Regions from separate parts of the Brevibacillus sp. NSP2.1 genome, predicted to be linked through region 3. Evidence: riboswitches for the same ligand, from Rfam matches in the RefSeq annotation. Region 3 holds a riboswitch; each other region holds the start of a gene.
What was found. A riboswitch is a leader RNA that binds a small molecule or an ion and turns the genes downstream of it on or off. The one in region 3 is predicted to bind S-adenosylmethionine.
Positions count from the first base shown of each region.

Region 1: another riboswitch for S-adenosylmethionine. It lies ahead of M655_RS03985 (sugar ABC transporter substrate-binding protein); the one in region 3 lies ahead of M655_RS25960 (homocysteine synthase).
Region 2: another riboswitch for S-adenosylmethionine. It lies ahead of M655_RS02145 (BMP family lipoprotein); the one in region 3 lies ahead of M655_RS25960 (homocysteine synthase).

Region 1 is NZ_CP048274.1:812,135-822,690, forward strand. Features, by position in the region: gene M655_RS03955 (dimethylarginine dimethylaminohydrolase family protein) at 1-322, opposite strand, end outside; gene M655_RS03960 (IclR family transcriptional regulator) at 525-1,259, shown strand; gene M655_RS03965 (DUF421 domain-containing protein) at 1,468-2,190, shown strand; gene M655_RS03970 (hypothetical protein) at 2,348-2,542, shown strand; gene M655_RS03975 (GNAT family N-acetyltransferase) at 2,536-2,970, shown strand; gene M655_RS03980 (ATP-binding protein) at 2,991-4,247, opposite strand; SAM riboswitch class I at 4,450-4,570, shown strand; gene M655_RS03985 (sugar ABC transporter substrate-binding protein) at 4,688-5,710, shown strand; gene M655_RS03990 (sugar ABC transporter ATP-binding protein) at 5,788-7,278, shown strand; gene M655_RS03995 (ABC transporter permease) at 7,280-8,278, shown strand; gene M655_RS04000 (alpha/beta fold hydrolase) at 9,260-10,069, shown strand; gene map (type I methionyl aminopeptidase) at 10,186-10,556, shown strand, end outside.
Region 2 is NZ_CP048274.1:429,913-440,468, forward strand. Features, by position in the region: gene M655_RS02135 (DUF3298 and DUF4163 domain-containing protein) at 108-731, opposite strand; gene M655_RS02140 (methyl-accepting chemotaxis protein) at 895-2,370, shown strand; SAM riboswitch class I at 2,470-2,591, shown strand; gene M655_RS02145 (BMP family lipoprotein) at 2,786-3,814, shown strand; gene M655_RS02150 (ABC transporter ATP-binding protein) at 3,936-5,465, shown strand; gene M655_RS02155 (ABC transporter permease) at 5,440-6,510, shown strand; gene M655_RS02160 (ABC transporter permease) at 6,497-7,411, shown strand; gene M655_RS02165 (sulfite oxidase-like oxidoreductase) at 7,452-8,114, shown strand; gene M655_RS02170 (nucleoside phosphorylase) at 8,116-8,841, shown strand; gene M655_RS02175 (ArsR/SmtB family transcription factor) at 8,904-9,230, opposite strand; gene M655_RS02180 (SulP family inorganic anion transporter) at 9,255-10,556, opposite strand, start outside.
Region 3 is NZ_CP048274.1:5,269,063-5,279,618, forward strand. Features, by position in the region: gene rnjA (ribonuclease J1) at 1-206, opposite strand, end outside; gene M655_RS25935 (hypothetical protein) at 305-1,081, opposite strand; gene M655_RS25940 (YqzG/YhdC family protein) at 1,192-1,530, shown strand; gene M655_RS25945 (SCO family protein) at 1,531-2,154, opposite strand; gene M655_RS25950 (rhodanese-like domain-containing protein) at 2,280-2,591, opposite strand; gene M655_RS25955 (hypothetical protein) at 2,902-3,090, shown strand; SAM riboswitch class I at 3,206-3,314, shown strand; gene M655_RS25960 (homocysteine synthase) at 3,404-4,708, shown strand; gene M655_RS25965 (ArsR/SmtB family transcription factor) at 4,943-5,998, shown strand; gene M655_RS25970 (MFS transporter) at 5,995-7,209, shown strand; gene M655_RS25975 (AAA family ATPase) at 7,276-8,214, shown strand; gene M655_RS25980 (DUF58 domain-containing protein) at 8,219-9,409, shown strand; gene M655_RS25985 (DUF4129 domain-containing protein) at 9,421-10,556, shown strand, end outside.

The DNA of each region.
Region 1 (10,556 bases), 1.2 Mb from region 3:
CCGCTTCGCCTTGGCGCAGCTCTTTGCCGGATTTGAGGATGATCGCGCCTTTGGACGTGAACTTTACCGGATCATGGGCGTAGAGGGAGTCGAGCCCGGTTTTGTCCGATTGCGGGAGGTACAGCACGTTGGCTACGTGCTCGCGGAGGATCGCTTCAAATTTTTCGTACTCCTGCAAAGCTTTGTCCCAGTCAGGGCAGTCTGTATAGTGAAAAGTTTTCCAGGATGCGTCGAGATGGGCCTGGCTGATAAACGCTTCGCGGGGATGCTTGATGATGACGGTTTTCAGCTTTTTGACCATGGATTGGCTGCCTTGGAACATGGTTGCCTCCTTTTATTCCACATTGTAGAATATTGTTCATATTTCGAAAATTTATTTTCAGTGTACACATTCTGATTTTGCACTGTCAATCGTTATTCCGGGCTTGCAGCGGCTATCGCAGGAAGTTTTTTGCGATTCACAAAATTACGGCAAATCATGTAAGATGAGGTAGACGAGACATGAGGAAAAAGGGGAAATGACTGTGATTCAATCGTTTGATCGGGCGATGGCGATTGCGACGGCACTTGCGTCGGACGAGCATAGAAAGTGGTGGACCATCAACGATTTGGCGAAAGAATGTCAGCTCCCGGTGAGTACGATCTACCGCTTGTTGTACACGCTGATGAAGCACGGGCTGGTGGAGCAGGATGCAGCTACCAAGCAGTACACACTGGGGATCAAATGGATGGAGTTCGGCCTGCGCGTGCTCGACCGGATTGATTACCGCAAAGTCATCAAGCCGATGATCGAGGAGCTTGCCAGAGAGGTGGAAGAAAGCGTTTACTTCAGCCAGCCGAGCGGCCTGGAGTCGATTGTGATCGATCGCGTGGACAGCCAGCACAACATTCGCATCTACGACCAGCTTGGTTTGCGCATCCCGATGCACATCGGCGCGGCAAACAAGGTTGTTTTGGCGCACATGCCGGCAGAAGAAGCGCGGCAAATCGTGTTGCAGCTCGTCGGCGAGGAGGAGACGCCCGCTTTCATGGAAAAGCTGGCCGAAATCCGCAAAGTCGGCTATGCCGTCAGCTTCGCGGAACGGACGGAAAATACGGCTTCGGTCGCGGCACCTGTTTTTGATTACACGCAAAAAGTAATCGGCGCTTTGAGCATCGGCATCGTCACCTTCGATCTGAAAGAAGAGCGGTTGAATTATTTGATCGAGCGCGTGAAGGACGTCGCCTGCAAAACGTCGCAGCGGCTGGGGAGGATGTAGCTTTGCGATGTCTATATGCTGGAAATTTTTCTGCTATATGAAAAATATGGTCGAAAGCTCCTGGCGAGACTGTCAGCCCGAATGATCGGGGGCAGTCTTTTTGGGGCCAGTGACGGTTTGTGCTTTACGGGCAAAGCTTTTCGCATAATTACTGCCAAAACTTTACATAGTAACAGGAGGAAACGGTTGGGGCAGGAGGCGTTTTTGCGTGGAACTGTTCAGTGAGAGCTTGATTGTAGTCGGGCGTGTATTTACGATTTTGCCGCTGCTGTTGATCGTGACGCTGTTCATGGGAAAGCGTTCGATTGGCGAGCTGCCTGTCTTTGATTTCATGATTATCATCACGCTAGGCTCCGTGACCGGGGCCGATATTGCCGAGCCGAATGTCCACCACATTCCCATTGCGGTAGCGATTGTGGCGCTCGGGGTGCTGCAACGCGTCGTGTCCCAGTGGTCGATTGTGTCCAGGCGCTTCGGCAAAATGGTCACGTTTGAGCCAACGGTCGTTTTTTACAACGGAGAGTTTCTCGTCCCTCAACTGAAAAAGATACGCTATTCGCTCGATAACGTACTGCAAATGCTGCGGGAAAAAGACATTTTTGACCTGTCGGAGATTGAGATGGCGATCATCGAGGCCAATGGCCGGCTGACTGTCCTGAAAAAATCTGCGCAGCAGCCAGTGACGAGACAAGACCTGCAAATCCGGACTGCCTCGACGGGCCTCTCCCTGCCTGTGATCGTCGAAGGGAAAATATGTAAAGAGGCGCTGAAGTACCGCGAACGGGACGAAGGCTGGCTTTTGCAGGAGCTGAAAAAAAGCGGCGTCGCCATCGAGCAGGTTTTTCTCGCCACATTGAATCGGCAAAACGACTTGCTGTTTTTTGAGAAACATCCGGACAATCCGCAGCGGGTTCCGCCCGTTCAGCATTGAGAGGAAGGCAGACAGCATGCAGCGTACAGGCGCGCCAGGCTATCCCATTCAAGGAAGCCTGTAGTTTGCCGATTTCGTTTATTAAAAAATATTTTATCAATTAAAAATAATTTTAGAAGATAAGTGTGGTTGTCATCTCAATTAGGGAGGAATGACCATGCTTGTTTTCAAGGCGATGGAGCAATGTTCGGTGGCGGAGGCCGTTTTGGCCTACAACAGAGGGTTTTCCGGCTATTTTTTCGACCAGTCCAAAACGCCGGACACGCTTATCTGGAAAATGGGGAAGGAGGAACTTTCGCCTGCGCATTCGCTGGTTGCGTTTGTAATGGCGAGCCGGCCGGAATCGTGCTGAACGGGATATGGAACAGAGGCGGGCGAAAAATCGGCTGGAACGGAGGGACAGGGGTGGCGCCGAAGCACAGGCGCAGCGGAGTCGGGCAAGCGTTGATCGAAGCGACGTTGCAGATTTACCGCGAGCAGGGCGTGGAGCTTGCGGCGCTGGTCGCCATCTCGAGAACGTGCAGGCGGGCGGCTACGCGCTGTACAGGCGGATTTTTGATGAACAGGGAAGGCAAACGACTGCCTTGCTGTTTCAGTGTGAAGCCAGTCCCGGACGAGCAGACCGGGAGGCGATTGTCGCAAGCGCACTGGCCCATGTGTTTGCTCCGCTGGACCAGGAGCTTCATCGCCTCACCGTCAATTTGCCCGTCGCAAATGAGGCAACCACCCGAATTTTGCAAAGTGCGGGCTTTTCCACGCTGGCCGAGCAGGTTTTCATGACCAGGCCACTCGCCTAGCTGCTACTGCGGCTGATGGTACGGAAACGTAATCGTGAACTTGGTGCCGACCTTCGGCTTGCTCGACACGCTCACAGAACCGCCAAACGTGTGAATGACGTGATAGGAATAAGTCAGGCCGAGTCCGGTCCCGCTCGTTTTGGTAGAAAAATAGATCGTGCCAAGTCGTCTGATCTGGCCCTCGTCCATCCCGATGCCGTTGTCCTTGATGACGAGCAGGGCGTTGTTTTTTTCGATGAACAACGACAGGGAGACTTTCCCTTTGGCCGTCTCCGCGCATGCCTCGATGGCGTTTTTGATAAAGTTGACCAGCACCTGCTTGAACTCGTCGGGATTGGCCATGATCGTGACGGGCTTTTCATAAGCTTGCAGCTCCAACTCGACGTTGTTCATGTTGGCAAACGGCAGCATGACCTCGCGGACGACATGGAGCTGCTCGCATACGTCGATCAGCTCGGTGCGCTCCTTGAGCGGCTTGGACAGCGCCAGGTACTCCGTCAAAATCGCTTCCGTGCGCTGAATCTCGTCCATGCTGATGCGAATGTACTGATCGGTTTTCGCAATGTTTCCCGGGTCCTCCTGGATCAGGCGCAAAAATCCTTTGACGGCCGTGAGCGGGTTTCGCACCTCGTGCGCCAGTGAAGCGGCGACGTGGCTCATCGTCTCGATTTTTTCGTTTTGGGCATGGCGAATGAACAATTCCTTGTCTGATACGCATTTGCTAAATAACGACATCAACAGCCAGATGCCGACAAAATTTTGAACGGGAATCACAAGCACATGATAGGGAAGCTGATGGGATACATAGGTGGGAAAATTGAAATAGGTCAACCCCAAATCTATCAGGGAAAAAAGCGCACCCGTCAAAAGAGTAAACAGTGTTTTCCGATAACTGGCTTTGTAGCGTTGATATATCAGGAGGGAGATTGCAAACGTGGCGGCCATTACGAGCATGGCGACCCAGGTGCCTTCGCCGCCCAGATAAAAGCGGTACAGCGCTGATTCGATCAGCACGATCAAGGCGATTCGTACTCCGCCGTAGATCAGAGCGAAAAAGACGATGACGTGCCTGATGTCGAAAATGATTCCTTCGTTGACGCTCGAAGCGAAGGTCATCGCCAGAAACATGCAGACAGAGCTGGTTACGAGAATAAAGCAACGGCTATAGTTACGCATCCGGTCGCGGTAATAGATGTTGAACAAAACAAACGGTGTCAAGGCAAAAAACATTTGCAAGATTAGTTCTTTTAGTAGACTCATTAGACATCCCCATCGCAAATTTGCATGGCTTTTGCTTCAATCTACAAGGTTTCGACAAGACCTTACATAATTCCTCCAAAATTTGGACATCGAGTTGGGATTATTTTGGAGGACAAAAGCTTCAAAAACCTAGTTGACAGATGGGTAAAACAAGGATTATAGTCTGTATATATTAATACAAACGTTGCGAAAATAAAAACTACTCTTATCCAGAGAAGGCTGAGGGAATGGCCCTATGATGCCCGGCAACCTAGCTGGCAAGATCACCGTCTTGCGAGCCAAGGTGCTAACTCCAACAGGTAGCGATACCTGACAGATAAGAGGCGCGAATCTTGTCGATCAAGCCTCTTTCATCTGTTGAAAGAGGCTTTTCCTATTGGAAGGTCGTCGCCTCCTCAGCTTGAAGCTCAGCAGGAAGAAAGAAAAAGGGGGATTTTTCGATGAAAAAGAAACTGGGTCTTGTCACATCAATCGTACTGGCTGCGTCGCTGGCCTTGACCGCTTGCGGCGGGGGAGCGGACACCCAAAATCAGGCGGGAAGCGGCGCTTCCGGCGGCGAGAAGGCGAAGCGCATTGCCTTGATTATGCGCCAAAACGTCGGCACGTTTTCTGCCCAATACATTAACGGCGTGAAGCAGGAAGTCGAGAAAAACGGCGGCGAGCTGACCGTATTCAACGCAGATACCGATTTGTCGAAAATGGCCTCCAACCTCGATGCTGCGGTGAACCAAAATTTTGACGGCATCCTGATTGACCACGGTACGGCGGAAGCGCTGCAGCAAGGCACGCAAAAAGCGGTCGACAAAAAGATCCCGGTTGTGCTGTTCGACACCGATATCAAGCTGCCGGGCGTCCCTGTCGTCGAGCAAGATGACAACAAGCTGGCCGAGTTGAGCCTGGAAAAGCTGGCTGCCGATACGGGCGGCAAAGGCAACATCGTGAAAATTTGGGTAGCGGGCTTTGCGCCGATGGAAAAGCGCCAGGTAACGTATGAAGCATTCCTGAAAAAATACCCGGATATCAAGGAAATCGCCGCGTTTGGCTCGGCAACGAACAACACCGCGCTGGATACGCAAGCGCAGATGGAAGCGATTTTGAAAAAGTATCCGAACAAAGGCGACATTACAGCCGTATGGGCATCGTGGGATGAATTTGCCAAAGGGGCAACCCGTGCGATCCAGCAAGCAGGACGCACCGAGATCAAGGTGTACGGCATCGACCTGAGCGACGAAGACTTGCAACTGATCCAGGAGCCAAACTCTCCTTGGGTCGCGACAGCAGCGGTAGATCCGTCGAATATCGGACGCATTCACGCGCAGACCGTTTTCCAAAAAATGAAAGGCGAGCAAGTGCCAGACAGCGTGAAGCTGAATCCGGTGCTGGTCAAACAGGAAGACTTGCCAAAGGATAAAAAAGTAACGATGGGCGATCTGTCCCAATACGTACAAGAGTGGGGCAAGTAAGCAAATAGAGCTGGTTGGTTTGGCTATTCCCGTTGCTTTTGTCAACGGGAATCTTGTTTATTTAGGGGGTGCGAAAAGTGTCCAGCTTGCAGATGAAAGGGATTGTGAAGCAGTTTTCCGGCGTGCCTGCGTTGCGCTCCGTCGATTTTGAAGTCAAGGCTGGCGAGGTGCACGCGCTGCTCGGAGCGAACGGAGCGGGAAAAAGCACGCTGATGAAAATTCTTACAGGTGCGTATCAGCCGGATGGCGGCAGCATCGCGATTGACGGCAAGGACGTCTCGATCCAATCGCCGCAGGATGCGAAAGCGTTGGGCATCCAGTGCGTCTACCAGGAAGTCGATACGGCGCTGATCCCGTATTTGAGCGTGACGGAAAACATTTTGCTCGACCAGATCGTGTCCAAAAGCAGCAAGGGACTCATGAACTGGCAAGGGCTGCACAAGGAAGCGGAGAGCATTTTGCAAAGCTTCGGCTTTTCCATCCCTGTGCGCATGCTCGTCGAGGAATGTACGCTGTCCGAAAAGCAACTGATCTTGATTGCCCGCGCGACCGTGCAAAAAGCGAAGTACGTCATTTTTGACGAACCGACAGCCCCGTTGAGCACGAAGGAGAGCGAGCGGCTGTTTCTCATTATCGACCAGTTGAAAAAAGCAGGCGTCGGGATCATCTACATTTCCCATCGGCTGCCGGAAATTTTCGAAATCTGCGACCGGATCACGGTCATGCGCGACGGTCAACTGATTGCCACGAGCGAGACGGCCGCTACTACGATGGATGAAGTCATCGGGAACATGCTGGGCAAAAGCTTCGAGGAAGAGTTCCCGAAAGTGGAGCTGCCGATTGGCGAAGTGATCCTGGAAGCGGCCGGAGTGGCTGGCGGCAAGGTGCGCGGTGCGGATGTGAGCGTTCGCGAGGGCGAGATCGTAGGCGTCGTAGGACTTGTCGGGGCAGGGAAGACGGAGCTGGCCCGGCTGCTGTTCGGAGCGGATGCGGCCGAAGCTGGCGAGATCAGGCTGAAAGGCAAGGCGGTACGCCTGCGCTCGCCAAAGGAAGCCGTGGATGCAGGGATCGTCCTCGTCCCGGAGGAGCGGCGAAAAGAAGGCATTTTTGTCGAGGAGTCGGTGAAAAACAATTTGTCTGTCTCGACTTTGTGGAAATGGTCGCGCCTCGGGTTTGTCCGCAGGGGAGTCGAGGCGGGGCAAGCGCGGGAGCTGGTGCAGCGGCTGGGTGTGAAGACAGCGGACATCGGCCAGCTCGTCGGCCACCTCAGCGGGGGGAACCAGCAAAAGGTCGCAATCGGCAAATGGCTCGATACGGATGCGCAAATTTTCATGTTTGACGAACCGACCAAAGGCGTGGACATCGGCGCGAAAAGCGATATTTACCGCCTGATCGGAAAGCTGGCGGAGCAGCGCAAGGGCGTTTTGTACTTTTCCTGCGAGTTTGCGGAGGTGCTGGGCATCGCGGACCGGATTCTGGTCATGTTCGAAGGGAAAATCGTCCGGGAGCTGAGCCGGGCGGAAGCGACGCAGGAGCGGATTATGTATTATGCAAGCGGAGGTGAGTAACGTGGAAGGTAAAAAATTCAGCCTGTTTGATTTTATTTACAAATACGGAACGGTTGCGGTTATTGTTATCGTTATGCTGTTATTCAGTTTGACCAACCCGTATTTTTTTACGTATGACAACATTACGGACATTTTGCGCTCGATCTCGATCGTGACGTTTGTCGCCATCGGCGTTACGTTTTCCTTGATTGTCGGGGGCTTTGACCTGTCTGTCGGTTCGACGGTGTCGCTGACTACCGTCGTCTCGGCCTCGATGATGGTCTGGTACGAGCAGGGCGTGTTCGCCACACTGGTCGTTCCGATTGCGCTCAGCCTGATCGTCGGGCTGGTCAACGCGTTTCTGGTCGTCAAAATCCGGATTCCCGACCTGCTGGCGACGCTCGCGATGCTCTACATCGTCAACGGGCTGCACATGACGTATTCCAAAGGCTACTCGATCTACGCCAACATGCCGATGGAAGACGGTTCGATGGCTCCGGGGAAATTCCAGGAGTGGTTTTTGTGGCTTGGCCAAGGCAAAATTTTCTCGCTGCCTGTGCCAGTTATCCTGACCTTTTTGCTGGTCGCGGTCACGCACATCTACCTGACCTACACCAGACAAGGACGGATGCTGTACATGACGGGCGGCAATCTGGAAGCCGCGCGCTTGTCAGGCATTCCGGTCAATCGCTACCGCACGCTCGCCTACGTGTTATCCGCGCTGTTTGCCGGCTTGGGCGGGATGCTCTTGGCGGCGCGGATCGGGACAGGCCAGGTGAGCAGCGGCGGCTCGATGCTGATGGATGCAGTGGCAGCGGCGTTTGTCGGCTTCTCTGTATTCGGCGCGGGCAAGCCGAATGTGTTCGGGACGTTCGTCGGCGCAATCCTGATCGGGGTGCTGCTCAACGGCATGACGATGCTCAACCTGCCGTACTACGCCTACGATATTATCAAAGGGACGGTATTGGCGCTGGCGTTGGCTGTGACGTATTACCAGCTTCGGCGGAAAAGAAAAGCGTAGAGGTGTTTGCGTTCGCGCGTGCAAGGCAGGTCGTCAGGGAGAAGCTGGCGGCCTGTTTTTGTTGGGCAGAAGAAGAGTGGGTACGATTCTTATCAGTGTACGTGCAGCATGGCGAGGCTGCGAAGGCGAGGAAAGCAAGAGTTGTGCCTTTTTGGGACGGAGGTTTTTTTTCGATTGCTTGGCGACTTGGTGCAGTCAAGGTAGTTTAGGTTAGTTTAGGCGAGAATGTGGTTTTTATTGCGAGCCGTGGGATCAAGGCGGACTGGCTGCTTGGAAAACGGTTGATCGTCGCGGTAGTGGTGAGAGGAAACAGGAGAAAGCGCTACAGGTACTTGGGCCTCTAGCGGGGGAGCGGAGGCTGGGTAGGAGTCCCAAAGACCTTCGCTGCTTTCTCCTGTTTCCTCTACGAGCTGTTTCTGTCGTTCGGGGGTGATTTTGGGTTGTAGATCAGGAAGCAAAGTGCTTAAGACAAGGAAGCGGTTTTTCTAAAAGCATGCATGTTGTATCGTCAGGGAGGCTAGCATTAATAGCTCTCAAGAAAGACGACAATCCCACCGCAAGCTTTCTTTTTTGTAGTGTCTTTTTCCCCGGAGCCGGGCAGTGATACCCCCAGCAGGGAGCCCAAGAAGTTACAGCGATTTCGTCTCTTTTCTCGCCACACCAAAAGCGCCGATAAAGGAGCTTTAAAAACCCAACCAACCCCACAGCATCATGTTCGGCTCATCACGCCACTACACTGCAAACAATTTTTTATAGTTCCAATCCATTTTTGTAACAGATAAGAATGGATAAGACTCTTATCAAAGCATAAGTGCAGCAACATAACGAGACTTCGAACGAAACGATAGAGCAAGACTGATGCCCGCTAGGTACGTGAAGGCTTCGCCATTGGCTCGGCGCAGCCAAGTTTTCTCATGCAAGAAAATGGTAATAGTTTCACACAGAACATCCCTCCGCTATAATACCTCTGGGGGGATATAAGTGATTCATTATAAGACGTACATACGCGGTGAGGGTTATGAATGGGTGACCTTCGTCCACGGCGCGGGCGGCAGCTCATCCATCTGGTATAAACAGATCAAAGCTTACAAAGAACATTTTAATATTCTCCTCGTCGATTTGCGCGGTCATGGCAGGTCGAAGCAGCATCTGGGGAAGCGGCGGCCGAAATACACGTTCGAGGACGTGAGCCGCGACATTATCGAGGTGATGAAGCACGAGAACATCGCTTCCAGCCATTTTGTCGCGGTTTCGCTCGGGACGATCATCGTGCAGATCATAGCAGAGCTGGAGCCGCACAAAATACGCTCGATGGTTTTGGCGGGAGCCGTGACCCGGCTGAATTTGCGTTCGCAGGTGCTGATTGCGCTCGGCAATCTCGTCAAGCACATCGTGCCGTACATGTGGCTGTACAAACTGTTTGCCTGGGTCATCATGCCGCGGGCGCGCCATCGCGAATCCCGGTCGTTATTTGTCAGAGAAGCGCAAAAGCTTTGTCAAAAAGAGTTCAAGCGCTGGTTTTCGCTGACGCACGGCATCAATGCGTTTTTATGCAGCCTGCTGGCGAAGGAGCCTCCGATTCCGGCCCTGTTTGTGATGGGCGACGAAGACTACATGTTTTTGCCCGCGGTTCAAGCGTGTGTGAGTCAGAGACAGTATGCGCAGTTGCGCCTTTTGATGAACTGCGGCCACGTGGTCAATGTCGATCAGCCGGAAGAGTTTAACCGGATTTCGATCGGATTTATCCGCGAGCAGACGGGGGATGGACGGTACGAGGTAAGCCCCGCTTAGCTTGTGCGTTTGGCTGCCAGGCTTTGCGTTTGCGATTTGAACAGAAATGTGTTCCAATAAATGGAGCGGGTTCGGATTTGGTTTTGGCATACATTTTCAGCGAAGGAGGACACGGCATGTCGATTCAAAATGAACACGACTTGCTCGCTTTGCAGCGGATCGGGAGAATTGTGGCAGAAGCTAGAGAAGCGATGCTGAAGGCCGTCCGGGCGGGCATCACGACAAAAGAGCTGGATCGTATCGGCGGCGATATTTTGGCGAAGTACGGTGCGCGCTCGGCTCCACAGGTGACGTACGACTTCCCCGGGCAGACGTGCATCAGCGTGAATCACGTTGTGGCGCACGGGATTCCCGACGGAACCGTGTTGAAGGAAGGCGATGTCGTCAACGTCGACGTCTCCGCAGAGCTGGACGGTTATTTTGCCGATACAGGCGCTTCGGTTGTCGTGGGACAGGGAGAGCCAGTGAAGCAGGCGCTGTGCAAATG
Region 2 (10,556 bases), 800 kb from region 3:
ATAAGTAAATGTTTATTCGAGTGGAAAAGAAGGCGTTTTTCTGACAAAAATAAAGCCGATGCCGTTTCAAGGGCATCAGCTCGGGGAAGAAGGTAAAAGGAGGGCTGTTAATCGGCAGCCAAAATGCCAAGCGGCCCGTTTTCGTCAATGATGGGCTCCAACTCGTAGATGGAGATGGGAAACATCGGGAAGCCGACATAGTACGGGGTGATTTCGTACAGTTGGAAGTAAATGACCAATGATTTGTCGGCAACGTAAAAATCTTGATCGGGCTTGATCGTGGTAAAACCGTTCAGCGTCGGGATTTGCCGCGCCTCGATCTGGCGTTTGATGTTCGCGGACAGGACGTTGACGTAGTCGCTGCCCGGCTTGAACAGCTCGCGCAGCGTATAGAGCTTGCCTGTATGGATGTTTGCCGTCACCGACCCGAGGAAGGTCATGCCGTGGGCCATTTGCGGAGTGTACGCGTAATTGCTCATGGTGACGCTGAAAATGCCGCGCTCGTTCGTTTTGATTTCGTAGCTTCCTTGCATTTGGGTATTTCCCGGTACTTGTACCCGTTGCTGTTCGTGAATCAATCCTTGGACCGTTTGCAAAATGGCGCGGTTGATGTCTTTTTCTGCTTGCTGATTGGCTAGCCCCGCCAGTTGCGGGTAATAAATCGTGGTATTCGGACGTTGGATCGTCCGCGTCAGCACGGTGGCTGGCAAAAGATTGCGTTGTTCTTCCACGGTTCTTAGTTCCTTTCCAGATGTCTTAAAATAAGGGGTATGATAGTAGCCTATTCGTCACTGGTTTTGGCTGTTCTCACTTTTTTCACAAATTAGTCAATCTGAGCGCGATATAATGGAAAAAGAATCCGATACATAAGTAGCAGGGAAAAGGGGGGCAACTATGATTCAATTGGTTCGCAACACATTAACGGACAAAGAAGGCTTTATGATTTTTATCCTATGGAACCATCTGTGGATGGCGGGACTCATTGCCTATCAAGTCGACGCTAATTTCTGGAAAGTGACGTCCCTCGGATTGCTGGTCACCCTTATTGTTTCGCCTTTTTACTTCATCAAAAGAGACAGCCATGTCATTCGTTATCTGGTAGCGATCGGACTTATGTTTTACGCGATTTCGTTCGATCATTTCACGACGTATCCAGAAGTTACGTTTCTCGCTTTTGTGGTCATGGGTTTTCTCGCGGCTTACCTGGATTGGAAGCTCGTAGTGACAGCCGGAATTGCGCAAATCATCGTGACGCTGGTCGGATTTTACACAGGATCGTACGAGATTTTCAGCGGCGATTTCACCGAGCTGAATCTGGTGCTACGCATCATGGCGATTCTGATGATGATGGGAGCGGTGACGTACCTCTGTCTGGCGGGACAAGCGTCCTTGCAGAAGGCAAACATCGCCCGCCAGGAAGCGGAAGAAAAAGAGCGTCGCCTGGGAGAGATGCTCGTCCATATCCAACAGATGACCGAGCAGATCGACCGTACGACAGAGCACGTACACGAGCATGCCGAAGGAACGAAACGCAATACGGATGAAATGATGATCGCCTTCAAGGAAGTGGCGACGGGCATGGAGTCGCAGGCGAACTCGACAGTGAAGATCGAGGAAGAGGTGCAGTCGATCGACCAGGAGATCGTGGCGGTCACCACGCAGACGAACGCGATGAAGAGCGAGTCCGACCAGAACAACCGCCGCCTGAAAGAAAGCGTCGACATGATGAAAGAGCTGTCGCAGCAAATGGAACAGATCGTTTCTGCCGTCAACGTGGCAGCGTCGACGATTCACCAGCTCAACCGCCAGGCCAATCGGGTCGAGGAAATCGTAGGAGCCATCAACCAGATTGCGACACAAACGAACCTGCTTGCGCTAAACGCCGCCATCGAGTCGGCGCGTGCAGGCGAGCACGGCCGCGGCTTCGCCGTGGTGGCAGACGAGGTGCGCAAGCTGGCGGAGCAGAGCGCAACCGCTACACAGGAAATTACCGAGATTCTCAAATCGCTCCATCAGGAAAGCGAGAACGCTGTACAGCAGATCAGCAACGGGGAAGCTTCGGTGGCAAAAGGCCAGGAGCTGGCTGTGAAAACAGTGGCGTCGATCGAGGCGGTGCGCTCCGGCATGATGGCCTTCCTGCAGGCAGCGGAGCAGGTCGGCTCCAGCATGAACCGGGTAAAAATGCGCTCGGGCGAAGTGGCGATGGAAATGTCGACCATTACCGCTGTCACCGAGCAGTCGGTCGCCAATCTGGAGGAGCTTTTCGCCACAGCGGAAAACCAGCATCAAAAGGTGCGGGAAATTACCGAAGAGCTGGGGGAGCTGAACAATCTGTCGCATCGGCTGCAGGAAACGTTTCACAGACAATAGGCGCCAAAGTGTAAAATTGGCGAGAACAGTCTGAAAAAACAATTGCTTTTTCAGTTTGTTCTGCTAGAATGAATGCATTGTAACTTGATAGTTTTTATCTCCTTATCGAGAGCGGCGGAGGGACTGGCCCGATGAAGCCCGGCAACCACTGGACATGCGTGACATGGACAGAAAGGTGCCAATTCCTGCAAAACCTGTACCGGGGTTTTGACAGATGAGGAAGAGGACGGCTTCGGACGCAAACTCTTCCTTCGGGAAGAGTTTTTTTGTTGTCAGGAGGGGTAATACACGAACGATAAAATATTTTTATTGCAAAATATTCGTGTTTAATATTGATTTTTTCGGAAAAAAGCCGTACATTACGTAGTAGGATACAGAAAAAACGTAGAACGTTCGGATGGGAGCGGAAGACACCATGAAGAAGTTGTTGTTAGCATTCACCACTTTTGCTGTTTTGGCTGCGGGCTGTTCGGCTGGCGGAAATGCGCCTGCTGACAAGCCAAAAGAAGAAGCGGCAGGGCAAGAAGGCGCGGCGAAGAAGCGCATTGCGCTGATTTTGCCGGAAAAAATCGGGGTAAACCCGTTCTTCCAGCAAATGGACGAAGGCGCGAAAAAAGCAGGACAGGAATTTGGCGCAGAAGTAAAAAGCATCGAGTCTACTGACCACGGCGCCATCGAAGAAAATTTGCGCGTTGCGGTAGCGGAAAACTACGATCTGATTATCACTTCTTCTTTTGAAGCGGAAGACGCGCTGAAAAAAGTGGCAGCCGAAAATCCTGACCGCAACTTCGCGATTATTGATACCGTAGTAGATTTGCCAAACGTGCGCAGCGTTACCTTCCGCGAGCAGGAAGCGGCTTACCTGATGGGCGCTGCGGCAGGTCTTGCCACGAAGACAAACAAGGTCGGCATGGTTGTCGCCATGGATATTCCGCTGTTGAAAAAATGGACAGGCGGCTTCCAGGAAGGCTTGAAAGCAACCAATCCAAACGCGGAGTTCCTGGTGAACTACGTAGGAAGCTTCTCTGACCCGGCAAAAGCGAAGGAGCTGGCGCTGCTGCAAGCATCCAAAGGCGCCGACTTCATCAACGGAGCGGCAGCAGTAGGCGACCTCGGCGTGTTCGAGGCCGCGAAGGAAAAAGGCTTCTATACATCGGGACAGGACGTTGACCGCACCACGATCGACCCTGAGCACATCGTGTTGTCCCAGCTCAAAGGGACAGATGCCGCTGCGTATGAAACCGTGAAGTCGTTCGTAGAAGGCTCGTTCAAGCCGGGCGTTGTCACTTACGGCCTGAAAGAAAAAGGCGTAGGCGTAACGTATGTGACGCACGAGAGCCAGACGCCTCTGAACGCTTTTATTGGCCAGGAAGTCGTGGACAAAGTAAAAGCGATCAGCGAGGAGATCATCGCTGGTACCCGCAAAGTGCCAGACTCGTTTTAACAGCTAGCGCACAGTGCATGATTGTGACCGACTACAACTGTGTAGTCGGTCTTCCTTATATGCAAGGCAAGGAGCAGAGGCAAGGAAGAGAAAGGCTAGGCGCAAAGAAGGAGGAGCAAGGATGACCGATCGTTTGGAAATGCGGGCCATGACCAAGAAATACGGAGATTTTATTGCAAACGACAAGGTCTCGTTTTCGCTTGCTGCGGGAGAAGTCCACGCCATCGTCGGGGAAAACGGCGCGGGCAAGACGACGCTGATGAGGATGCTGTACGGCATGGAGCAGCCTACGTCCGGCGAGATCGTGCTAGGCGGCAAGCCTGTCGCTTTTCGCGGGCCGCAGGACGCCATTCGCAGCGGGATCGGGATGGTGCACCAGCACTTCATGCTGTTTGGCGAGTTTAGCGTGGCGGAAAATATCGTGATCGGCTACGAGCCGCAGCAGGCCGGATTTTTCCGCCGGAAGGACGCCGTGGAAAAGGTCCGCGCACTAAGCGAGCAGTACCGGATTCCGATAGATGCACAGGCTAGAGTGTCCAACTGCTCCATCGGCGAGCAGCAGCGTGTGGAAATTCTCAAGGTGCTGTACCAGGGAGCGGACATCATCGTGCTGGACGAGCCGACTGCCGTGCTGACGCCGCTTGAAGTTCGCGAGCTGTTGCAGACGATCCGCCATCTGGCGGAGAGCGGGAAGAGCGTCATTTTGATTACGCACAAGCTGCAGGAAGTGATGGAGGTCGCAGATCGGATCACGGTGTTGCGCGGCGGCAAGGTGACGGGCACGGTAGCGCGTAACGAGACGAATGTGGACGATCTGGCCCGGCTGATGGTCGGACGCGAGCTGCGGGAGCTGAGCGAGCGCGTCGATCTGGAGCGGGGGCCGCTTTTGCAGGTGGAGAACTTGACGGTTCGGGAAAAACAGACGCTGCTCGACCGGGTCAGCTTTACCGTGCATCACGGGGAAATCGTCGGCATCGCGGGCGTATCGGGCAACGGCCAGTCCGAACTGCTGCAAGCGATCAGCGGCTTGCGGACGGCACAGGAGGGAACGATTCGGCTGGGCGGCAAGGACGTCACCAACCAGACTGTCGCGACGATTCGCGAGGCGGGCTTGGCGCACATCCCGGAAGATCGCTACTTGTGGGGGACGGCCAAGCTGGAGAGCGTCGAGGAAAACGCGCTGATGGGCTATCAGCGAAAGCCTGCGTTCAATCGGCGCGGCGTCGTGCGGCGGGAAGCTTTTCGCCAGGTCGTCAGAGGCTGGGTAGAAAAGTTCGCGATCAAGACAGGCTCCAGACAGCTTCAGGAGCTGGCCGGGAATTTGTCGGGCGGAAATCTGCAAAAGCTGATCGTGGCGCGAGAGCTGGGACATGAGACTCCGTTTTTGATCGCGGCGGAGCCGACCCGGGGTGTCGATATCGGCGCGATGGAGTACATCCATCAGGCGCTGATCGACAAGCGCAACGCAGGCGACGGAATTTTGCTGGTTTCGTCCGAGCTGTCGGAAATTTTGGCGCTGTCAGACCGGATTTTGGTGATGTACAAAGGGCGGATCGCCGGAGAGCTTTCGCGCAAAGAGGCAACCGAGGAAAAAATCAGCGTGTTAATGGCGGGAGGAAGCGTTCATGGCAGCAATCAAAGAGCTGGGTAAATCACTGGTTCAGCCGCTTTTGGCGGTTGTCATCGGGCTGTTGATCGGGGCGCTCGTCATCGCTTCGGTAGGGGAATCTATCCTGGGCACGTATCAGGAAATGTGGAAAGGGGCCTTCGGCAGCTTCTACTTCTTCACCTCTACCTTGGCGAGAGCGACGCCGATCATGCTGATCGCCTTGGGGCTGTCGCTTGCTTTTCGGGCGGGAGTGTTCAACCTGGGGGCAGAAGGACAGATGGTGCTCGGGGCGATCAGCGCTACGCTCGTGGCGATCTATTTGCCCGCACCGGGAGTCGTGAAGCTGGTGGCGGCGATTCTCACGGGGATGGCGGCAGGCGGTTTGTGGGCGCTGCTGCCGGGCTTTATGGAGGCGAGATTCCGCATACCGCTGCTCATCTCCACCTTGCTGTTCAACTATATCGCCGTTCTGTTCGCAAGCTACCTCGTAACCGAGCCGTTTCGCGACCGCAGCGGTTCGGCGGCGCTGGCGCAGACGGTCATGCTCGATAAAAGCGTCTGGTTGCCCAAGTTGTTTGCGGGGATGAGCGTGCACGCGGGCTTTTTGTTTGCCATCGTCGGTGCCGCGATCCTGTTTTGGGTGATTCGCTTTACGCCGTTTGGCTATGAAGTGAAAATGCTCGGACAAAACCCGCTGTTTGCCCAGTACGGGGGGATCAACCGCATTCGCGTCATGCTGACGGGCATGTTTGCGAGCGGCGGATTGGCCGGCCTGGCAGGAACGGTCGAGGTGCTGGGGGCGCACTATCGTTTTGTCGACGGCGCTTTGACGGTGCCGAACTTCGCCTGGACAGGGCTGATGGCAACGCTTTTGGCGAACTCCCATCCGGTGGGTGTCGTGTTTACCTCGATTCTGCTGGCTGCGTTCCAGACGGGAGCGATGGGCGTGGAGCGCAACACAGAGGTACCGCTGGAGCTGGCCAGCGTGATTTCAGCCGTGCTGATCCTGTTTATCTCGGCTAAATTCAGCTACGACTGGTGGAAAAAGCGGAAAGCAAAAGGGGGAGAATCTCATGGAGCTGCTTGATTGGTCCCTCGTCAGTTCTACCATTCGGATGGTGACGCCGATTTTGCTCGCGGCATTGGGGGGAGCGCTGTGCGCGCGGGTTGGCATTTTTAATGTAGGTCTGGAAGGCATGGTGCTCGTTGGCGCCTTTTCCGCCATCGTCGGCAATCACTTTACCGGGAATCTGTTCCTCGCAATCTTGATCGCGGCGCTGACGAGCGTTCTTTTTTCCCTGCTGTTTGCCTATATGACGATCAAGCTGAAAGCAAACGAGATCGTCGTCGGGGTGGCGATCAATTTCCTCGCGCTCGGTTTGACGACGTTTGCGTTGCGGGCGATTTTTGGCGTCAAGGGAGCTTTTTACGATAAAGACATGGCAGGCTTGCCGAAGTGGGACATTCCGGGGCTACAGCACATTCCGGTCGTGGGCGAGGTCGTATCGGGGCATTCGCCGCTCGTCTACCTCGCGTTTGTGGCCGCGATTGCGCTCTATTTGTTCTTTTACAAGACGGTTACCGGCTTCCGGGTTCTCGCCGTCGGTTCCAATCCGGTGGCTGCCCGCAGCCTTGGGTTGAAGGTAGCAGGCTTGCAGGTGCTCGCGATCGTCATGTGCGGCGCTTTGTGCGGGATTGCCGGAGCGCAGCTTTCTTTGGGGCAAGTGACGATGTTTTCGGAAGGGATGACCGCGGGTCGCGGCTTTATCGCCCTGGTCGCGATGATGATGGGGCAGTCTCACCCGCTGGGAATTTTGGCGTCGAGCTTCCTGTTCGGCTTGATGGATGCGCTGAGCATTCGTCTGCAAGGCTTCTCGCTTCCGACGCAGTTTACTTCGATGCTGCCGTATTTGCTCACGGTGGTGGCGATGTTCTTCCTGAAGGATCGGATGCAAGGCGCCAGCCATAATCAGCAGAGCACCCGGTAAAAGGAGGGTGCAGTCAGCAAAGACCAAGGGGGTACGCAACATGAACAAGGCAGATCGGATCAAACGGATGAAGGTGCCGGCGGTCGACCCGGCATTGGCCAAACGGCTTCCGCCAGGACAAGTATTGACAGAGCGCTTTCCTATTTTGCACGAGGGCGAAGTGCCCACCTACGACATGAAGGACTGGACGCTGCGCGTGTTTGGCGAGGTCGACCGGGAAGTTACGCTCAACTACGAACAGCTCATGGCGCTGCCGCAGGTGACGGTGAAAAGCGACATTCACTGCGTGACGCGCTGGTCGCGGTTTGACAATGCATTTACAGGCGTGCGCTTCCGTGATTTTTTGCAGGCAATCGGTGTCGTGCCCGCCGCGTCCTACGTCATGCTGCACGGCGATCACGATTACACGGCGAATGTGCCGCTGGCCGACCTGATGCGCGACGATGTGCTGTTGGCCCATTCCTTTGACGGGGAGCCGCTGACGGACAAGCACGGCTGGCCGCTGCGCCTGGTCGTCCCGCACCTGTATTTCTGGAAAAGCGTGAAGTGGCTGCGCGGCATTGAGTTTATGCGCGAAAACAAGCCCGGCTTCTGGGAGCAAAACGGCTTTCACCTGATCGCAGACCCGTTCCGCGAAGAGCGGTTTTCCGGTGAGGCGTTGCCGATCCCGGAAGACGAATGGGAGAAAAAGGAGTTTGATTGAGATGCTGACCAATCTGAAAGTAGACCCGGAACAACTGCCAAAACGCGCTATCGTCTGCGGCGATCCGAAACGCGCTGCCTTGATCGCCTCCAAGCTGGAAAACACGCGGCAAATTGGGGAAAATCGCGAGTACCACAGCTATGCCGGAAGCTGGAGGGGCACGGAGGTAGCGGTAGTCAGCCACGGCGTCGGTTCGCCTGGAGCGGCTGTATGCTTTGAAGAACTGGCGAAGGGTGGCGTACAGGTCATCATCCGCGTCGGGACGGCCGGATCGTATCAGCAAGAAATCGAGCCGGGCAGCCTCGTCATCAGCTCGGCTGTTGTGCGCCAGGACGGGCTTACAAGCCAGTTGGTTCCGCCCGGTTTCCCGGCTGTCGCCAATCGCCGCGTGGCAGATGCGCTCGTGCAAGCAGCAAAAGCGCACGAATCGGGGCTGCACGTAGCGGAAGGCATCACGCTGACGCTCGATGTTTTTTACAGCGGCGTCCTCGAATTTCCGCACAAGCTGTACCAAAAAGCAGGGGTGTTGGCTGTCGAGATGGAAAACTCCGCGCTGTTCGTCATTGCCGCGCTGCGCGGCATGAAGGCCGGGTCGATCCTCGCGATTGACGGCTACGCCGATGCCGATTTGCTTGCCTCGTACAACCCGCACACAGAGACGATGGCCAAAGCGATTGAAGCCGAGGCGCTGATTGCGCTGGATGCGCTAGTGTCCGTTTCCGCATAAAAATGAAGCAAGCCCGGGACGATGAGAAGTCCCGGGCTTTTTCTTTTGCCATACGACAGCCGCTATTCTTCATTGAAGCGATCCAGCATCGAGATCGTGTCGATCAGGTGGTTGTTGAAAATTTGCCGGGCAACGCTGAGCAGCTCGATAATCATCGGGTCGCGCAAGGAATACGTCACCTTGTTTCCGTCCTTTGTTCCGTACACGATGTTGTTGTTGCGCAAAATAGCGAGTTGCTGGGAAACGGCCGAGCCTTCGCTGCCGATGAGCGTTTGCAGCTCGTTCACGTTTTTGTCTCCCTCCGCCAAGAGCTCCAGAATCCGAATCCGCAGGGGATGACCCAGTGCTTTGAAGAAATTCGCTTTAAATTGCTGTAGCTCCAAATTCAATAGCAGGTTCCTCCGATCTTTTCGTCATACCGATGTTTGGGATGTTTGCTGCACGCAAGCCGTTTGCGAGTGAGGATCAGCCAGGCTCGCGCATTCCCGGAAAGCAAAGTGCTGGCAGCCCAGACATTTGCCGACGTCCAGCCGGCGCAGGGCGTACTCGATTGCCTCTCCGGTGTGGTCGAAAAAGTGTGCTTCGCCGATGAGCGCATAAAGGCCCGTGCGCTCTAAAATTTGTTTCGGGGCGTTTTGGATTCCGGAGACGAGTACCGTTGTTCCCTGACTCATGCATTGTTTCACGATCCGCGACAAATTGGCTTCGCCCGTCATGTCCAGAAACGGTACTTTGCCCATTCGCAGCAGCAACACTTTTGGCTGATGCTGCAACGTGTTCGCAAGCGAGCTTTCGAACAGATCGGCATCCCCGAAAAAGAGCGGTCCCTCGATCGTGTAGATGCTGATTTGCGGGCAATCGTGCTGGGACGTCACCATGTGAGGCGTGACCTTCTCATGCTTCAAGGAAGGGTCGGGCAATACTTTGGCTACTCGCAGGCTTTCGCGCATTCGTTTGATAAACAGCAGCACGGCCAGCACCAGCCCGACCTCGACGGCGGTAGTCAGATTCGTAAAGACAGTCAACAAAAAAGTAATCAGCAGCACGAGAGAGTCGCTCGTCCTTGCTTTCAGGATGTGCGCAAATTCCTTGCGCTCGCTCATGTTCCAGGCGACCAGCATCAGAATCGGCGCCATGCTCGCCAAAGGAATGTGCGAGGCGTAAGGAGCGAGCAGGACGAGAATGAGCAGGACGACGATGCCGTGGACGATTCCGGACACAGGGGAGGTCGCTCCGCTGCGGATATTCGTCGCGGTTCTGGCAATCGCGCCTGTAGCGGGTATTCCCCCGAAAAGCGGCGTCACCATGTTGGCGATGCCTTGCCCGATCAGCTCCTGGTTGCTGTTGTGGCGACTGCGTGTCATGCCATCCGCGACTACCGCAGACAGCAAAGACTCTATCGCTCCTAGTATAGCAATGATTAGAGCGGGACTCAGCAGTTTTTGGACGCGCTCCAGCGTAATTTCAGGAAAATGGAAGCCGGGCAGCGCGTTGGGAATCTCTCCGAAGGTCGAACCGATCGTCGCGACTTTTCCTTCGAAAAAGAGGAAGGCAACGACGCTGGAAATGACCAGGCCGACGAGCGAGCCTGGAATATTTCGCACGAAGCGCGGCGTGATTAAAATAATGGCGAGACTCAAGACTGCCGTCGCTACGCTGTACAAGCTGGTTGTATCGAGGTGAACGGCGACTTCCTTCATGTTGGACAAAAAGTC
Region 3 (10,556 bases):
TTAATCTTGTGCTGGTTGTCCACCAAATAGGAAATATCGGGGATGACCAGATCAATACCGAACATTTCATTCTCGGGGAACTTCACCCCGCAGTCAATGATGATAATTTCGTCCTCATACTCGACGCAATACATATTTTTTCCGATCTCGCCGAGGCCGCCCATCGCGAAAATCTTAACGTCGCTCAAACTCTTTCCTCCTAACATCATCGTGCATGATTTTGGGAACCCGAACCAAGCATGCCATTCTTATTGTAACACAACGCGAGGCGTTCGTTTCATCCAGTCTTGACAATTCGACACATTCATCTTCGGTCAATAATAGAAAACTGATACGCAATCGCCGCTACTCTCTCATCCGTGACCGTACTGACCCGCTCCCAAAAGTTTTCTTCCATGTTTGTATCTTCTGTCCATACCGGCGCGATTTCCCCCGCAGCGAGCTTGAGCGGCAACGCCTGTTTGTCTTCGATGACGGCCCCACTTTCGTTTTGCAGGCGAACCAAAAGCTCAATGCCCAGCGGCTGCCCCGACTGGTTCCGGACCAAAATCAGGCTGTCGTAAGGTTGGCCAGCACACCTTTTCAGACAGTCCCTTTTGCTGTAGACGAGCGTGACGTCAATCGGCTTATTGCTCGACGCCTGCACGGGCACGGCCTGCCACTTGTTTTTTACACTCTGCACAACCGAGACGTACTCCACCTTCGACATAAACGGCCCCATGCCTAAAAAAGCCCCGGCAAACAGGAGAAACAGACCAGACGACGTGGCGAGAAACAACAGATTCATTTTCCAGAACGGTTTGCGCATCACAAAGAAAAAGACGAGGTACATAATAAAAAACACGAAGACGAGGAACAGGCAAAAATAAAGAAACAGCTCCAGATCGGCTTTGGTCGGAAGCACCGGAATGCCGTACTGTACTTGCCAATACACGTTGGCAGCGAGGCAGCCTCCGTAAATCAGCAGCGCTGACACGACAGGCGGCCACCATTTTTTCCAGAAGCCGCTCCGGCGAGAGCGCAGCGCAAAAATCGCCAGGATGAGCGGAACACCAAATAAGGGAATGAGCAAGTAGTACATGAAATCCCCCGCTTTCCAAATTGTAAATATTTTCTACGAATGACATGAAAAAAAGGCTTCAAAATAGAGGGCAAGCTTGTTTTCCAATACAAAAAAGGGGGTCTTACGCCATGCAAGCCTCTGTATCCGTTCGCCTCGCGCGAAGCGTCCTGACCGCCATCGCAGCAAGCCTGCTGTTATTCTTCTTCCAGTATGCCCCTGCCTGCGCCCAGCCGCCATATGCCAAATGGGGCAGATTGGCGATGCAGGAGACGATGAAAAAATATCCGCATGCCCAGATCGTCGACTACCTGCACGTCGGGCGCACAGCAAAAACGCCCACCACGTCAGAGGAGACGTTCAAACTCTTGCTCCAGGAGGGCAATCGCAGGTGGGCGTTACTCGTGCATATTGAATTTGAAAATCAAACCGAGCATGTCGTGCAGATCACGTACGAGGAATCAGCCTGATTAGTCCGCAAGCTGCTCCATTTCCTTCAGCATCTGCTCCATGTCCATGTCGGCTGCCATGCCGTAGGCGCGGCGCATGTTTCCATCGCCATCGACGAGGAACATGCGGGCGGTATGGGCAAAGGAACCGTCAGGCTGCTTCAATACGGCAATCCCGAAATCCTTCGTCACCTTTTCCACCGCCTGGGCATCGCCGCGCAAAAACTTCCAGCCGCTCTGATCCGCCTTGAACTTCGCCGCGTACTGCTGCAACACTTCTGGCGTGTCGAAATCCGGGTCAAAGGTGATGGAAATGAACTCGACCTTGTCGCCGAACAGCTTTTTCTCCTTGAGCTGCTCTTGCAGCTTGGACATGTTGTACGTCGTCGCCGGGCAAATGTCAGGGCAGTTGGTGAACATGAACTCGACCAGCCGCACCTTGCCTTTGCCTTCCGAAAACGTAAACGAAGTGCCGTCACTGTTGTCCAACGTAAAATCGGCAATCGGCTTCATCACGGGAATCGGCTCTTTTGCCATGTATTTGTAGCCCAACACGCCTACAATCGCGAGGATAATCACGCCTGCGAGCACCGTAAACCAATGGCGCTGCAACGCGGATCCTTGTTGCTGTGCTCCCTCACTCACGATTTTCTTCCTCCCCTGCTTCTCTCATGCGTCCGCCGCTATACCGCGTAAAAGCGCATGTTTCTTTTTGTGTGGAAAACGTCTCGGCGTTGCCAGTGCGGTCGTGACCGTATGGACCGTACGGCTTACACTTCCTTCTCGCCAGGCCAAGCCAGCATGCCGCCGACCATATTGGCAGCGTCAAAGCCAAGCTCACACAAATATTCGGTCGCTCTGTGGCTGCGCGCACCGCTGCGGCACACCATGACGACCGGGATCTCCTTGTCCAGCTCGTCGATGCGATGCGGCAAAAAGCCGAGCGGAATCAGCTTGGCTTCTTTGATATGGCCTTCGTTCCACTCCTCCACCTCACGCACGTCAATCACCTGAAGCTTTTCGTTGGCCGCGAGCTTTTCCAGCAGCTCCTGCGGGGTAATTTCCTTCACGCCATGGCTCATCGCGTATGTTCCTCCTATATGTACAATCGTTTGGTCGTTTTCTGCCACTCCCATCATATCATAGGGCCATGCCATTTTCTAACGACGCGGGCGGCGAAAGCGCGGAGATATAGGGACAAATTTGTGACAGTGTGAGGGTGGGTTTGTTTTTGGACAGGGAGATGGTTGGTCGGTACAGGCGGGTGACACATTTACAAAAATAACCATTCTATATATGAAGACTACTATACAAAACAGCATTCTCTTTTTGGTTTGGAAAAAGGCGGGTGCAAAGAAACGCAGAGCACCCTTGGAAAAGGAGGTAGTTTATATGGTGTACGTACTGGGAATTGCTGCTGTTTGTACGCTATTTGCCGTTCTTTTGTATGTGAAAAAAGGAAAAGCCGCGCCTGGAATCAGCCACGCCTCAAGGAGTGCGGGGCATCAGCCTGCAAACCACGTCAACAAGGCGTATCACACAGGTACTTTGGACGTCATGGGAAACAGCATGAACGGGTGAGCATGAACAAATCTCTCAACGCCTCAATCCCACCAAATCCAACCTGATAACTCATTATTGATTATTGACAGCGAAGTGTGGTTTTTCATACAATTATGACAACAACTGAAGCAACAGTTCATCAAGAGCGGTGGAGGGACAGGCCCTGTGAAACCCGGCAACCAGCAAGCGTGCCTTGCGCGGTGCTAATTCCTGCAGAATCCATAGATTCTGAGAGATGAGTGCACACCCGTGTATAGCCGGAGCCTTCTTCTCCTCAGAGGAATGCTCCGTTTTTTTATCCCTAATCCCCATATATAAAGGAGAGATAAGCATGTCTGACCAGCAACAATGGAAACCGGAAACCCTCGCTGTACATGGTGGACAAGAAGTAGATCCCGTAACAGGCTCGCGCGCCGTTCCGATCTATCAGACGACTTCCTACGTCTTCCGCGACACGGAGCACGCCGCCAACCTGTTTGGCTTAAAAGAGTTCGGCAACATTTACACCCGCATCATGAATCCGACCCAGGACGCCTTTGAAAAGCGCGTGGCACTCCTAGAAGGCGGCGTCGGTGCTCTGGCAACTTCCTCTGGTCAGGCAGCGATCACCTTTTCCATTTTGAACATCGCCCAAGCCGGGGATGAAATTGTCGCATCCAGCAGCTTGTACGGCGGTACGTACAACCTTTTTGCGCACACTTTGCCGCGTCTTGGCATCAAGGTTCACTTTGTCGATCAGTCCAATCCGGAAAACTTCCGGGCGTTCATCAATGAGAAAACAAAGGCGCTCTTTTGCGAGACGATCGGCAACCCTCGCATTGACGTGGCGGACTTGCAGGCAATCGCTGACATCGCGCACGAAAACGGCGTGCCGCTGATCGTGGACAACACGTTCGCTTCGCCGATCCTGTGCCGTCCATTCGAGCATGGCGCAGACATCGTCGTCCACTCCACGACCAAGTTCATCGGCGGGCACGGCACAGCGATCGGCGGCATCATCGTCGATTCCGGCAAGTTCGACTGGAACAACGGCAAATTCCCGGGCCTGACGACACCAGACCCGAGCTACCACGGCGTCGTCTATACGGAAGCAGTCGGACCGCTCGCCTACATCATCAAGGCGCGCGTCCAACTGCAGCGCGACATCGGCGCAGCCGTGGCCCCGATCAACTCCTTCCTGTTCCTGCAAGGTCTGGAGACGCTGCACCTGCGCATGGAACGCCACAGCCAGAACGCCCTGGCCGTAGCCCAATTCCTCGCCGCGCATCCAGCGGTCGAGTGGGTCAGCTACCCTGGCCTGGAAGGTGACGCCAACTACGCGCTGGCACAAAAATATTTGCCAAAAGGCGCTGGCGCCATCCTCACCTTTGGCATTCGCGGCGGCGTGAAGGCAGGCAAAACACTGATTGAATCCGTGAAGCTGTTCTCGCACCTGGCCAACGTGGGCGATTCCAAGTCGCTCGTCATCCATCCGGCCAGCACGACGCACCAGCAGATGAATGAGGAAGAACAGGCGGCTGCCGGGGTCACGCCAGGGCTGATCCGACTGTCGGTGGGCACAGAGGCGATCGACGACATCATCGGCGATCTGGAGCAGGCATTGCAACGCGCCGTTCAACCTTCTACTGTCAACTAAGTTTGCTTTTGTCTCGTAAAAAGTGGCACGCAACTCTCGCGGGAGAGGCGTGCCGCTTTTCTTTTTTCGGGTGCTGTCTTCTGCTTGCTGCTTTCAGGCGCTCGCCCCTCTTCCTGCCACACTCAACGATTCTGGTTCGAAATCCATCTAACCAGTCATACGAAAAATATTGAATTTACAATTCAAAACATTTAGAATGAGACGTACTACAAATACTGGAAGGATGATCCCCTCTTGAAAGTATGGAACATCGGGAGCGAACGCACGACCTACGAGGTGCAATTCGCCTTTTCGCCGCTTTTTGAAGCAGCGCTGGGCATCGCCGTTGCCACTTACGAGCAGATTCATCACACGCTGGAGCAGCCGCCCGCCCACTGGCGCGAGCTAATCGAGGCGCTGCCTCCTGCTGTCCAGCGCGAGGTCGCTTACGCCAAGGCGCACAACACATGGAAGACGCTTTTGCATCTGCTTCACCAGTACCGCCAGCAGCCTTTTGCCGAGCTGAAGTCGTTTCTTGGCTACGTCAGGCAGTTGCCAGAGGAAGAGCTGCGCTACCAGGCACTGCCTTTTTTGGGCGAAGCGCAGCAAGCTTCCCGGCGAAAAGCCGCGCAAGGAAGCAGCGCCGATCGCGAACTGTTGCAGGCGGCCTGTCGCAGCCATCTCTTTTTCGAACGGTACATCGCCCATATTACTTCGGTGGACGCGGAGGAATTGCGCCAGCACCTGCTCGTGCTGATGGAAGGCTGGTATCAGGCGCACATCGAGCCGCAGGAGGAGCGCATCTGCCGCATGCTCGAACGGGAGATTGCCCAAAAGCGCGGCATGCAAGAAAAGCTCGACCCGGAAGCGCTGGTGGAATGGGCGACTGGAGCAAGCTATCCGCCTGAGCCGACTGTCACCCGCGTCCTGCTGATTCCGCAGGCGGTCTATCGCCCCTGGACGGTGCAGGCCGATGACGCAGGCTGCAAAATTTTTTACTACCCGGTTGCCGATGAAAACTTGCGCGAGCAAATCGACCCGTATCAGCCGCCGCAGACGCTGGTCCAATCCTTCAAGGCGCTCGGAGACGAGCAGCGGCTCCGCATGGCGAAAATGCTCGCAAAACAGGAGCTGACGCTGCAAGAACTGACAGAAGCGCTCCAGATGGCCAAATCGACGGTGCATCATCACTTGTCGATGCTGCGCTCCGCCCGGCTGGTCGAGACGAGCGGAACCCGCTATCGCCTGCGCAGCCAAGCTCTCTCGCAACTCCCGCTGCTACTCGGGCAGTTTCTCGACACGGACAAATGATGACAGCAGCCACGAGCACATCCGCCCTCTGGAAAGACCGCTCCTACCGCTACATCCTGCTCGGCCAGCTCACCTCCGAGCTGGGCGCCTCGCTCGGCACGCTCGCCAATAGCTGGATCATCTACCAGGTGACCGGCTCGCAGGCAGCCGTCGGGCAGATGTGGCTGCTCTACTTTGTACCATCGCTCGTCGTGCAGCTTGTGGCCGGACCGTATCTCGACCGCTATGACAAAAAACGCGTCATGCTGTTTTCGCAATGGATGCGCAGCATCGCGTTCGGCTGTTCCTTCGCCGCGATTGCGACCACGCCCGGCTCCTTGTGGCCGCTCTACTTGACCGCGCTCGTGAACGGCCTCGTCCAGCCGCTGTACGTCCCGGCAAGCCAGTCATTGCTTCCTGCTCTCGTCCCAAAAGAACAGTTGCTGCAAGCAAACGCCTATCTGGACAGCGCGCTGCGCATCGCCATGATCGCAGGTCCGCCGCTGGGCGGGATTCTCGTCGCCAGCATCGGTGGCGATCAGGTGCTGGCATTGGTCGCCGTCGGCTATGCGCTCAGTGGAGCTTTTCTTCTCCCGTGCAAAAACGCTCCCGCCCTCCCTGCCCGGGTGGCCGAATCGTGGTTTTCCATGTTCAAAGCCGGCCTCGCGATTTTTGGGGAAAAGCCGCTGCTTCTCTATCTGAGCCTGTATTCGGCTCTCGTGCAGTTTGCGGTAGGGGTCACGCTCGTGCTCAACCTTCCGTTTGTGGCGGGAGAGCTGCACGGAACAGCCTTTCACGTCGGGTTGTTTTTGGCCAGCTATCCGTTCGGCTACTTGTTTGGGACGTTTCTCGTGCCGCGGCTGCGCAATGGACGGGAACAGCCGCTCATCATGCTAGGCTCTCTGGTCGCAGGCGGGGCGAGCTTCGTCACTCTAGGGTTTACCCATATGATCGAACTGGCGATTTTGATAGAAGTGCTGGCGGGTGTCGCCGCGCCGTTTTTCCAGTTGCACAGCACCCGTCTCTATCAGCTCCACGTCCCGCCCGCCATGATGGGGCGCGTCTTCTCCGTGCGCCTGCTGATCGTCCGCACGACCATGCCCGCAGGCATCTGGCTGGGCGGAACACTCAGCGACAGCGTCGGCGTTCGGCCCCTCTACGTCGCCATCGGCGCGTTAATTGTCGTCGCTGCCGTCGGCGGGATTACTTTACAAAAAATTTGTAAAATATAGGATATTCCATGTATAATGAAATCCAGCAACTGCCTCTCCATCCTATCTACTTAAAGGAGAATTTCCATGACTCATCCCGCTCTGGATAGCCTTTTGACTTCCGTAAATCGCGTAATCGTAGGAAAAGAAGAGCAGGTTCGCCTGCTGGTGACCGCTCTGTTGGCGCGCGGGCACGTGCTGCTGGAAGACTTGCCTGGCATGGGCAAGACCGTGCTTGCCAAAACGTTGGCGCAGGCCATCGGCGGGACGTACAACCGCCTGCAGTTCACCGCTGATCTGCTGCCTTCCGATGTAGTCGGACTGCACGTGTTCAACCAGCGGACGAGCGAATTTGAACTGCGCAAAGGACCTGTTTTCGCGGACGTTTTGCTCGCGGATGAAATCAACCGCGCAACGCCCCGCACCCAATCCGGTCTGCTCGAATGCATGGAAGAACGCCAGGTCACCATCGAAGGCGTCACGCTGCCGCTGCCCTCAACGATGCTGGTGATCGCCACCCAAAACCCAATTGAATCGGAGGGGACCTATCCCCTGCCCGAAGCCCAGTTGGACCGCTTCCTGTTCCGCCTGTCACTCGGCTACGGCACGCGCAAGGACGCCAAGGAAATACTCCGCAGATTCCGCAGCACCTCTCCTCTGGAGACGGTGCAGCCAGTGATCTCGGTGGAACAAATCGCCGCCCTGCAAAAAGAAGTGACGGCCGTCCATGTCAGTCAGGCGGTAGAAGATTACGTCATCGACCTGACGGAATCGACGCGCAGCCACCGCTCCGTCGATGTCGGCATCAGTCCGCGCGCCATGCTCGCCCTCTTGCGCGCAGCCCAGGCTTACGCTTTTGTCTCGGGCCGCGCCTATGTATTGCCGGACGACGTGAAGGCTGTTTTCCCGAGCCTCGCCGTCCATCGCATCCGCCTGTCCATGGAAGCGGAGCTGCATGTAACCGAGCAGGAAGTGGTAGCGCAGATCATGTCGAGCGTGCCAGCCCCCGTCGAGGAAAGCGTGTAGCCGGATGGATACGAAGCAAACTTTTCATGTGATCGGCTTTGTGCTTCTGCTTTTCGCGCTGTTTTCCGGCAGTTGGTTTCTTTGGCTGCTCGGCGGGTTTTTCTTTTTCATGCCTGCCGCCCAAAAGTGGTGGGCCGAGTCGCTCCCCAAATGGATCAAGCTGGAGTGGACAAGCGATCAAACCCGCGTCATGCCTGGTACGCCTGTGACGATTACCGTGCGCCTGTACAATCGCTCCTGGCTGCCGTTGCCCTCGACATGGCTGCGCTTTTCCTTGCCTGAGCACGTCACGGCCGACGGCGGGGACGAAGTGAAAACGAGCAACCAGCGGACGATTGTGCGACTGCGCTTCGACTTGCCCATGCGCCAGAGCGCAGCCCGAACCTTGACGCTTACTCCCCACAAGCGCGGCACCGTCTGGCTGACGGAGATTCAATCGGAGACATTGCCGCTGTTCGCCGGGGAAGTCACTTCCTTGCCGTTGTCGCTATCGTTTTCCCTGCTCGTCTACCCGTTGCCGCTGCCGCTGCCTCCGCTGTCACTGGAAGAGACGCAGCCGGACGGAGGCAGGCTCTCGCGCCAACGGCAACAGGAGGATGTCACTTTTTTGCGGGGAGCGCGGCCGTATATGCCCGGGGATCGGTTCAAGCATATTCATTGGAAAGCGACTGCCAAGACGGGCACGCTCGAGACAAGGCTGTTCGAGCACACCGCCCATCCAAACTGGCGGATCGTCGGCCATATTTTGCCGTCCTATGAACCGTTGCAGCAGCGGCATAACGATGTCGTCAATGAACGGATTATATCCAGCCTTGCTGCGCTGTCCATGCTGTGCCGGAAAAAGTCGATTGGCTACGAGCTGCTTCTCACCGTCAAGCAGCGCGGCCGCGAGCATTTTCACATGCCTGCCGGCAGCGGCAAGACGCACCATCTGCACGTCATGACCCAACTCGCGCAAATGCACCATTATGTGACGACGCCGCTAGCCAGCCTGCTCCGCCGTCTGGAGGAAAGTCCGGCCAAGGAAGCGATCATCCTCGTGACGGCGCGGCCGGAGGAATTGCCCCAGACGACTTTGGAGCGATTGGTGCGGCGCGGACACAACATTGCCGTGCTCGACGTATCCGGGGAACAGGCTACGGTCAGGCGATATGAACAGGCGCGTCTGGAAAAAAGGAGCGTGATGGCGCGATGAGCTTTTCCCTCGTGAGCCGATGGACGCTTACTTTTTGGCTGGAGGCGCTGCTCGTTGGCGGTTCGCTGATGATGCTTGGCTGGATGACGGCAGACTTTGGCGCGCTGCTGTTCTTTTGCCTCGCTGGCTGTCTGCTCCTGATCGCGGGAAGCTGGCTGTATCACCACGGCGGCCGCCATACCGTGCTGCATCTCTTGCTCTATCCGTTTGTGCTTGGCGTCGGGGTGCTCAGCTTTGTTCTGTTCGGCTCGTGGCTGATCGCCCTCGCCCTGGCAGGCGTCTTTTTTTGGCGGATTCAGGGAGCGGCTGCAAACGGGATCAACCATGTCAGTCTGCTGCGGCGGTTCGTTCTGGCCTTTATGGTTTGCCTGATCCAGTTGGTTGTCGCGGCTCTGTACGGAACTGCCGTTGATTCGGAGACGTTTTCGCCTGCCCCTTACTTCGGCATGCTCGCCCTCGTGACCGCAAGCTACGTGCTGATCGCGGTCGGGGCTTACCTGCTGCGGGAGGAAGCCCTTCCCATCCGCCTGCCTGCCCGCCTCCGCCTGATGCTCGCGGGTCAGGTGCTGGGGACGCGCCTGCTTGTGACAGTTGGCTATGTGGCGGCTGCCTCTGCCCTGCTCGGTTTGTTGAGCCTGCTCTGGTCGTGGGTGAAAGGACCGCTTGGCACCGGGCTTTACATGCTGATCGAGCCTGCCTTGCAGATGCTGGCGGAGTGGATTTCCGGGCTGTCGCAAGTATTGGACAAAGACCAGCGCGTTCATAATGTGCTGAACAACGAAGGGCAAGGCGGCAATCCTCCCCTGGAACCCGTCAGTCAGGGCGAACCGCTCTTTTCCTTGCTGGAGCCTTATCTGATCTCGCTTTTCGTCGTCGTAGCGCTGTTTCTGTTGGGCAGGTACATGTGGAAACGGCGCAATCGCAACTGGCAGGCGGAGCCAAAAGCAGTCACGGCAGCCCCGGCGATTGATCTGGCCCCGCTGCCCCCCGCTGCTGAAGGCGAAGCGGCGGAATGGGATGTCTCCAAATGGTTCAAAAAACCGCTTGGCCCCGCAGACGACGCGACCCGCTACGCCTACTTCCAGTTTTTGCAGACGATGGGCAAGCAAGGTGTCACGATCCACCCGCATGAAACGACGCAGGAGTT